DNA from 2 places in the Rubidibacter lacunae KORDI 51-2 genome. Region 1 is predicted to be linked to the other one. Evidence: predicted binding sites of a transcription regulator. Region 1 holds the regulator's gene; the other holds the start of a gene.
What was found. The regulator HrcA, encoded in region 1, represses chaperone genes, less so after heat shock. The targets are predictions, from matches to a motif close to TTAGCACTCNNANNNTNNGAGTGCTAA.

Region 1 (4,637 bases):
CAACTCGTCGATTTCTCCGGTCGGGTTTGGGAGATGGTAGGTGCGTTACCGGCAACAGCAACGATGGGCGCGCGCCTCACCCTTGGCTACCGGCAGGCGATCGCCCTGCGCGACAGTCCACTCTTCCGCTGTGGTGAAGTAGCCTGGGGACACGAGTTTCACCGCTCGACGCTCGGTCCTGCCCCCGATCGACCGCTTTTCCGGACGCAGGGACTGGCTGCGTCCACTCTGATAATGGAAGGTTGGCAAACCGCACAGCTGCACGCATCCTACATCCATCTCCACTGGGGCACGCGTTCCGAACTGCCCGCTCGCTTCCTGGAGCGCTGCCAACATTGGGGCGAGTAAATCCCTTCAAGTTGTTGGGATCGAGCATCGAAGTCCCTGCACATTCGGACGCGATCGCGGCTCACCTCACGGCTGGCATCATCTGGTCGAACTGAATTTATAGCGTGAATTACCCTCGTGCACTCCAAGGGCCTGGGTCTACAGGTTGAAGGACGTTCTCATTGCATTCGTAAAATGAACGCTGACAACATGCTTGGATCCCCTGCCTTTACTCTCCTGGGGGGACTTGGAAACGATCTTGGAGTAGTTTTTGGATTCTGTCTACCTTAACGACGCCGAACGTTGCATGCGTGACCACAACCGTTCGTAATACCCGAAGCAGTTTATATTGTGGACTCTTCGAAAAATCGCGGGATTCTGGCGTGCCGTCGGCTGAAATGCCCATGCTCTTGTAGCGATCTTCGGTCTAGAGCGAATTCATCTAGGTGCCCTCTCGTTGAACGGTCCGTTTCCACCGGCGCAACCGGCTACACTGCACTAGATAGACAGAGTCAGCAAGCTTTTCCAGCATCCTATGGACGTAATCCCCGCGATCGACCTCCTCAACGGCCAGTGCGTGCGTCTTTACCAAGGCGACTACGAACGATCGCAAGTGTTCGGCGACGATCCGGTTGCTGTCGCGCGTCGCTGGGAGACGACTGGGGCAGCATCGCTGCACGTTGTCGACCTCGATGGTGCTAAGGAAGGCACGCCGATCAACCACGACGCGATCGCGGCGATCGTCCGCGCGATCGAGATTCCCGTCCAAGTTGGGGGCGGCTTGCGCGATCGCGATCGCGTTAAGCAACTATTCGACCTCGGCGTTTCGCGGGCGATCGTTGGCACGATCGCTGTCGAGCAACCGGAACTCGTCGCGCATTTATGCGAAGAATACCCCGAGCAAATTATTGTAGGCATCGATGCGCGGCAGGGCCGCGTGGCAACGCGAGGCTGGCTGGAGACGTCCGAACTCGCCGCAACCGACCTCGCCCGGCAAGCAGCCGATTGGGGAGCAGCAGCGGTCGTCTACACCGACATCCACCGCGACGGGACTCTGTCCGGCCCGAATCTCGACGCGCTGCGCGCGCTGGCTAGTGCGATCGACGTGCCGGCGATCGCGTCGGGCGGCATCGGTTCGGTCTCCAATTTGCTGAGTTTGCTGGCACTGGAACCGATCGGAGTCTGCGGCGCGATCGTCGGTCGCGCCCTCTACACCGGCGACATCGACCTTGCTGAAGCCTTACGTGCCGTCGGTCCCAACCGCTGGCAGGACGTTCCACCAGACATCGGATCGTCTACCTTTGCGTAAGTTTGGCTTTCGGGCGCGATCGCAACCGAACCTCGCATCAATATGGGTTCAGACACTGCCGTCGCGATGCGCATCGATCGATTCACTCACGACATTAAGTCGACATTGCAGCACGGGCAATTCAGCCGCCGCTACGCCACAATCCAGCAATTTTTCGAGGTGCCCAGCCGGCGCGCTGAGTTCAGATCGCTTGAATCGGTCGAGCCTGAAATAGCTGCAATTAAGCTGTTGGTTCTGCTGGAGACGAGCGGACACTGGCTGCTTGGGGGTGGCGTTCGGGCTCGGGCAATGCCGGTCGCAGGCACAAATACATCAACGGACCTACTATCGGTAGCAAGCTCACCGCCCAAAACACTCGCGAGGACCGCAGACCTCGCCGCGCCATGTCGTCACCGAGCAGCGCGGGGAACGCCAGGCAAAGAACGCAAAAGTCCAGACTCATCACGTGAATAAATCGGCTGCTCTGAAACTGCTCTGCGAAATCCACCCAGTTGCCCTTCAATAAACCAAATCCCAGTAACAGAAATCCCCCCGTTGCAAACGCAATGCCCGTAAGCCGTGCGTCGAGCAGACGAATGAGAATCCCTTTCTTCCCTGGGAATGTCGCGTTCGGCGATCGCAATGCCAAGTAGGGCAATAGTGCAAAGGCACCCACTGCCATCGATGCAACCGTGAAGAACCACGCCCAGAGTCTTTGCCCGCGCCCGTCTGCGAGGGTCAAACAGGCGTATGCGAGCGGCCACATGCCCATCAAGTAAAACAGCGCTGCGACCAGTGGGTTGATGCCCTCAATTTTGAAGACGACCAGGTCCCGAATCAACACAAATGTTGCTTTGAAATCGACTGGTGGTGCGAAGCGGAAGGCATAGGTCGCGAAGATTAGCCAGAGGACTATCAAGCCTAGTCCCCGCCCGATCGCCGATTTGCTGTGCGCTTGCATGCTGTTGGTCATCTTCACCTGCCGAACAATGCTGCAGAGATACTAAGCCTGCGAGGATTGGCAGCAATCGCGACGCCGACTTGCCTACCAATTTGCCGGCTAATCGACGCGCAGCACTTCAGTCAGGTAGTCGGCAGCTGTCTCAACTAGGGCGATCGCATTCTCATATAGCATCCGCGTCGGACCGATAATGCCAACACTACCCACAGGCGTATCGTTGCAGGAGTAATTGGCGGCAATCAGGGTGCAGGTCTGCATCGGTCCGAGTGGATTCTCCGACCCGATGCGCACCGTCACGCGTCGGGCAGGAGCGTCCGGACGTGGCACTTCAAACACCAGCGGCCACAACCTGTCTTGCTCCTCTTCGAGTAGGTGCAATAGCATTTGTACCTGATGCAGCTCGGAGAACTCGGGCTGTCGTAGGACTTCAGCGATGCCGCGGACGACAATTTCTGGGGACGGAACGGCAGCTTGTTCTTGCACTAACCCCACGAGGACTTGGCGCAACAGCTCCATTGACGTCTGGAAATCCCGGTCGAGTTCGCCCCAGTCGAGTGTTGCCAAATCCGTTAGGGATCGCCCGCGCAACTTGCTGTTGAGATAGTTCGATAACATTTGTAACTCGCCGTCGGCAAGTTCGATCGTTGCGCCTGTCGCCGCGCCTGTTGCCGGACCATCGACCGGCAGCTGCAGCAGCACCGACCGCGTCTCGTAAGCATCGGTCACGAGAATCAACATGACTCGCTCGGAATCAACACGCACGAGCTGCAGGTGCCGCAAGCATCGGGTAGGGTATCGCGGGCGGGTAATCAAAGCAACGTAGCCGCTCAGGGTTGACAACAGCTGGGTAGCCCCTTGCAACAGAGCTTCGATACTGCCGCTCCCGTTTTGAAGGGTCTGTGCCAGCAGCTGCTCGATTTCCGGCCCGAACGCGAGATCGGGTGTCATCAGGCGATCGACGTAAATCCGATACCCTGAGTCCGACGGGACGCGCCCGGCGGAGGTATGCGGTTGATAGAGCAGACCGGCTTTTTCCAGCCACCCCATCGCGTTGCGGATCGTTGCCGAGCTGACTGAGAAGTCGTACTCGCTAGCCAACACCTTGGAGCTGACAGGCTCGGCCGTTGCGACGTAGTGACGGACTGTAGCCGAGAGCACCTGCTGATGGCGATCGCTCAACTTGGGAGGTCGGGAGGGCATGGCGGCACGTTGGGGACAACAAACGGCTTGAATGCAGAATGTTAACTAATCATAAAGGTGCGAGCGAGCGTTTGTAGTTGTCAGCGATCGCGTGATGCAACCGCATCAGCCCCAATGTCCAGCCCATCTCTGTCTCCCCCGGGCTTAGTAGCGTGGGACATTAGCATCGACGCGCGCGGAGTAAGCATCGATACCGCCGATTATGTTCTTAACATTCGCAAACCCCTGTAACCTTAGCCACTGACACATCTGGGCAGAGCGAATGCCGTGATGGCACAAAACTAAGGTCGGCCGATCTGGATCGAGGTACTGACCGATCCGACCGGACCACTGCTCGTACTGGCTGAGTGGCAGATGGGTAAAACCGGGAATGGCGGCCAATTCAACTTCGTGTGGCTCGCGCACGTCCACTAGCTGAACCGACTCCGAATCACAAGCCGTGGTAGCAAGCAGCTCGGCAAAATCTTCTACGGCGATCGCTGTGGCACCAGCTGACATAGCAGTCAAACCCTCCAAAAAAGTCCTCTCAATTGCTTTGGAATATCTTAATGGTCGGTCTTCGCGCGCGGAGCAAAACGCGATCGCCTCAGGTGTGGTTATGGTGACGCCGGCCGACAATGCCAACCCACCTGCGAATGATTTCTACACCCCGTTAAACGCCCAAGAAGGAGCGGATTGCTGCTGCTACTTCTGCAGCTGCTTCAACGTGTGGCACGTGACCCCCGCGCTCGATCCATACAAGTTTGCTGTTGGAAATGCCGCGTGCGAAGCGATCGGCGTCTTTCGTGCCGAGGATGCGATCGCCTCGTCCCCAGACGATCAGCGTCGGCGGCGCGATCGCTCCAAGGTTGGGTAATACGG
Region 2 (4,637 bases), on a different contig from region 1:
ACGTTGCGGGGATTGTTCAGTAAAGCTTTGCCGTCCCTCGTTCGCGGTCGAACTCGAAACGTTTCTGGAAGTTCGTTACCCCATAAAGGTTGAACGAAATCGTGGGTTCGTTGCCGAGGACTTCTACGCTATGAATGGCTTCCGGAGTTAGCCCGATAACATCACCCGGATTCAACACGACTTCGCCGACCGGTTCGATGCGGTCCCGTGCGTCCGCTGTCGGCGATCGCTTCCAGATCCGGTTGCGCTCCTGCCCGGCTATCAGGGCGATCGCGCCCCAGGACGCATGATTGTGAATTGGCGACACCTGCCCCGGCGCCCAGGTCACCATCTGCAGCGTCAGCGGGAACTCGTGGTCTCGATACAAAAACCTCACCGCCCAACCCGTCCGCGGCGAGGGCGGGTCGAACTCCATCTGCAACCAGTACGAACTATTTAATAGAGTCCGCACCCGCGGCAGGATTGCTTGCAAGCGTTGGCGATCGTCGGGCTCCTGCGCCAAAATGTCTTCGAGATCGCTCAAGAACCGATAGAGTCGGTAGGGTTCCAACGGCGGTTCGAAGCACTCTAAGTCGAGTTCGGTGTAAGTGCTGTCGTCTATAACAAGCCAGTTACGGGCATCCATACGGGGTCTCAGCTCTGAATCGGCCTCAAGCTAGCATGGCAAACTTAACCCTTTCTAAGCCGCCGCTTGTCCGGTTCCTCGCGCCCATCCTAGCCGGGTCAGCAGCTGGAGCGATCGCCGCGATCTGGTTGGCATCATTGCCAGTGACTGGTGGACCGACCCCTGTTTGCCGAGATGACTTTGCCGCCGTGCCCGCTGGCGAGTTTGCGGCCGGCAGCGATCGCGCCGAACGCGACTACGGCTACCGCATCTCCGCCCTGGCCGCGGCACCACAAGCCGAACGCGTCCCCGCAGTCGAACAGCGCCTGCGTCAAGCTCGCTGGTTCGAAAACGAGCGATCGCGTCAGACGCTCTCCTTACCGGGGTTCTGTATCGCACGCAACCTCGTTACCAACGCCGACTACCGCGCGTTCGTGCAAGCCACCAGACACCGCATTCCGGGTATCTCCGCTACGGAGTACCAGCAGCAAGGCTTTCTCGTCCATCCCTACACCACCGTCGAGCGCTTCCTCTGGACGGGCGATCGCTACCCTGCCGGGACGGGGAGACATCCCGTCGTACTCGTGTCTTACCGCGACGCTCTAGCCTATGCCCGCTGGCGCGGCAATCGCGACGGCATCGCTTACCGACTGCCGAGCGCTCTGGAGTGGGAAAAAGCCGCCCGCGGCACCGACGGTCGCTATTTCCCCTGGGGCGATCGCTGGCGCGACGACGCCACCAATTGGGGGACGGACCCGGATTACACGACCGCAATCGCGAGCTACCCCCTCAGCCGCAGCCCTTTCGGAATGGAAGACGCTGCCGGCAACATCTTCGAATACTCCGCCACTTTGACAGCCAACGGCGATCGCGTTGTTCTCAAGGGGTGCTCGTGGGACGACCTGCCGGGGTTTTGCCGTGCTGCCTACCGTCACGCGCGCCCGCTAGCCTCGCGACACATCTTGTTCGGGTTTCGCCTCGCCTACGATTCCGAGCCGAGCAAGCGGACGCTGAAATAAGCTAAATGCCGCCCATTCGGTTTTGCCGAAGCGCCATAATTGCGTTCGGGAATCCGACCCAACTGCGGTTAGCACTCCAATACAGAGAGTGCTAAATTTGCTACTGGTAGACCGACGGAACGACACGCAATCATGGCAAAAATCCTATCTTTCAAGGACGAAGCGCGGCGATCGCTCGAAGCGGGCGTTAACGCTGTTGCGGATGCCGTTCGCATCACTTTGGGTCCCAAGGGCCGCAATGTCCTGCTCGAGAAAAAGTATGGCGCGCCGCAGATCGTCAATGACGGCGTGACGGCAGCGAAAGAGATCGATCTCGAAGATCCGCTCAAGAACACGGGCGCACGTCTGATCCGCGAAGTTGCCTCCAAAACGAACGACGTGGCTGGCGACGGCACCACCACCGCCACCGTGCTCGCACAGGAGATGATCCGCGAAGGTCTCAAGAACGTAACGGCTGGTGCCAATCCCATTGCCCTCAAGCGCGGCATCGATAAGGCTGTCGATTACCTGGTCGCGGAGATTGAAGCCGTATCGAAGCCCGTAGAAGGCGGCGCGATCGCCCAGGTGGCAACCGTGTCTGCCGGTAACGATGAAGCGGTCGGTGACACGATTGCCGAAGCAATGGACAAGGTGACCACCGACGGCGTCATTACGGTTGAAGAGTCGAAGTCTCTGGAGACCGAACTGGAAGTCGTCGAAGGGATGCAGTTCGACCGCGGATACGTTTCGCCCTACTTCGTGACCGATCAAGAGCGGCAAACCGTCGAGTTTGAAAATCCGTTCCTACTGATCGTCGATAAGAAGATTGGCGCGATTCAAGATTTGGTCCCAGTTCTGGAGCGCGTAGCGCGAGCGGGGCGACCGCTGCTGATCGTTGCCGAAGATGTTGAGGGCGAGGCCCTGGCGACGCTGGTGGTGAACAAAGCACGCGGCGTTCTAAACGTAGCGGCAGTAAAAGCACCGGGCTTCGGCGATCGCCGCAAGCAGATGCTCCAGGACATTGCGATTTTGACCGGCGGTCGCGTGATCTCCGAAGAAATCGGTCTGAGCTTGGAAAGCACGACGGTCGAGATGATGGGGTCTGCCCGCAAGGTCTCGATCGATAAGGAAACCACGACGGTTGTGGCGACGGGTGAAAACCGCGCGGATGTTGAGAAGCGCATCGCGCAGATCCGCAAGCAACTAGCCGAAACCGACTCCGAGTATGACAAAGAGAAGCTGCAAGAGCGGATTGCTAAATTGGCCGGCGGCGTTGCCGTCATTAAGGTCGGTGCAGCAACCGAAACCGAGCTGAAAGAGCGCAAGCTTCGCATCGAGGATGCGCTGAGTTCTACGCGCGCGGCAGTCGAAGAGGGCATCGTCCCCGGCGGCGGCACGACGTTGATTCATCTGGCAACCAAGGTCGGGGAGTTCAAGCAGTCCCTCGATGCCGAAGAGCGTCTGGGTGCTGACATCATTCAGCGATCGCTCATCGCACCGTTGCGTCAAATTGCTGACAATGCTGGCGTGGAAGGCACGGTCGTGGTCGAGAACGTGCGCACCACCGATTTCAACGTTGGCTTCAATGCTCTGACCGGCGTGTACGAAGACCTGATTGCAGCAGGTATCATCGACCCGGCGAAAGTAGTACGCTCTGCTTTACAGAATGCTGCTTCAATTGCGGGCATGTTGCTAACGACTGAAGCCTTAGTCGTCGAGAAGCCCGAGCCCGAACCGGCGATGCCCGACGGTGGCATGGGTGGCATGGGTGGCATGGGCGGCATGGGCGGCATGGGCGGCATGGGTGGCATGGGCATGATGTAATACCCACCGCCGCGATGTCGTAGCAATACGCACCGCGCTGCATACAGCCCCACTTACTCGAACAAGCGGTCTGTCCTCCGGGACAGACCGCTGTCATATCATTCCTACGAAATCACTTTTATACCGTCTCTGCCCACTAGTGGACGTTCGTCAGCCCCGCAATTGCTTCAAGTGGGGTATCATCCACCGTCATCATCGTTTGCTTACCATTGCCTCAGCTTGACAACTGCCGTGGTGCGGTTGAGTTTGTTGGAGACGCCCAGCAGATTGTCGTTGCGTCAAAGATCTGCGCGCGCGTTCCGCCCTCAGCATCATCGCTCTTGCGCCGGCGATCGCCCGCATAGAGCCCTTCTCGAGCCTGCTGCTGGCAGCCACCTCGAACTGCCAGATACCGTCCGCAATCTTGCCAAAGCGTTCGGATAGCCCGGGCGATCGCAGTCGTTCTTCACTCCGCCGATCGATCGTCATCACGCGAGCGGGGCAAGCGAGTGGTGTAGACTGAGCCTAAGCAATCGACGAACGTGCAGCTGCGTAAGCGGTATCTGCAGTTCGCGAACCCGGCGCAAGCAAACGCGGTCGGCCCCGATTAGGTCGGGTCGCTGTGGGATTTTTACTCGTTTATGATTCCCACAATCTTTGCTAAGTCGTTAGGGACTAGTGAGTTATGGGTCGGAATGTTCGGGCTTTTACTACATTTCTTGACAAGTTTCTTGCGCGACAGCTGGCGCTCTACGAGTAGGCGCTTGTTTGTCGCGGTCGTCGGCGCGATCGCTCTGTTGCAATGGGTTATATTCCCGGCATTCACCCAGCAACCGGTGACCGTGAAGGTACTGGTCCAAGCGCTTGAAGGTGCACAGCTAGCACCGTTGGTAGAGCGCTTTCACCGCGAAAACCCCGACATCGAGCTCGACATTGTCGAAGCGCCCAACGATACGAACAACGTCGAAGATCTTTACACCTCGGCGTTTTTGCTAGGCCAGTCGCCCTACGACCTGGTTTACATGGATATCGTATGGGTGCCGAAGTTCGCGGCAGCCGGGTGGTTGTTGCCGCTGGACGATCGCATCGAGCGGGCGGGCATCGACCTTGGCAAGTTTCTCCAGGGCGACGTCAATGGCGGACGCTACCGCGGCGAGCTCTATCGTATGCCGTTTCGCTCCGACGGCGGCATGCTTTACTACCGTACGGATTGGTTGCAAGCAGTCGGACGG

Region 2: the regulator HrcA is predicted to act here: its motif matches at 1,692-1,718, upstream of groL (chaperonin GroEL).

What each region holds. Positions count from the first base shown of each region.
Region 1 covers NZ_ASSJ01000076.1:34,261-38,897, forward strand. The annotation lists gene KR51_RS13240 (cobyrinate a,c-diamide synthase) at 1-348, shown strand, start outside; gene hisA (1-(5-phosphoribosyl)-5-[(5-phosphoribosylamino)methylideneamino]imidazole-4-carboxamide isomerase) at 863-1,636, shown strand; gene KR51_RS13250 (hypothetical protein) at 1,857-2,588, opposite strand; gene hrcA (heat-inducible transcriptional repressor HrcA) at 2,676-3,776, opposite strand; gene KR51_RS13260 (rhodanese-like domain-containing protein) at 3,921-4,274, opposite strand; gene KR51_RS13265 (alpha/beta fold hydrolase) at 4,429-4,637, opposite strand, start outside.
Region 2 covers NZ_ASSJ01000079.1:47,880-52,516, reverse strand. The annotation lists gene KR51_RS14290 (Uma2 family endonuclease) at 1-1, shown strand, start outside; gene KR51_RS14285 (cysteine dioxygenase family protein) at 17-625, opposite strand; gene KR51_RS14280 (formylglycine-generating enzyme family protein) at 661-1,623, shown strand; gene groL (chaperonin GroEL) at 1,756-3,426, shown strand; gene KR51_RS14270 (hypothetical protein) at 3,619-3,894, opposite strand; gene KR51_RS14265 (ABC transporter substrate-binding protein) at 4,170-4,637, shown strand, end outside.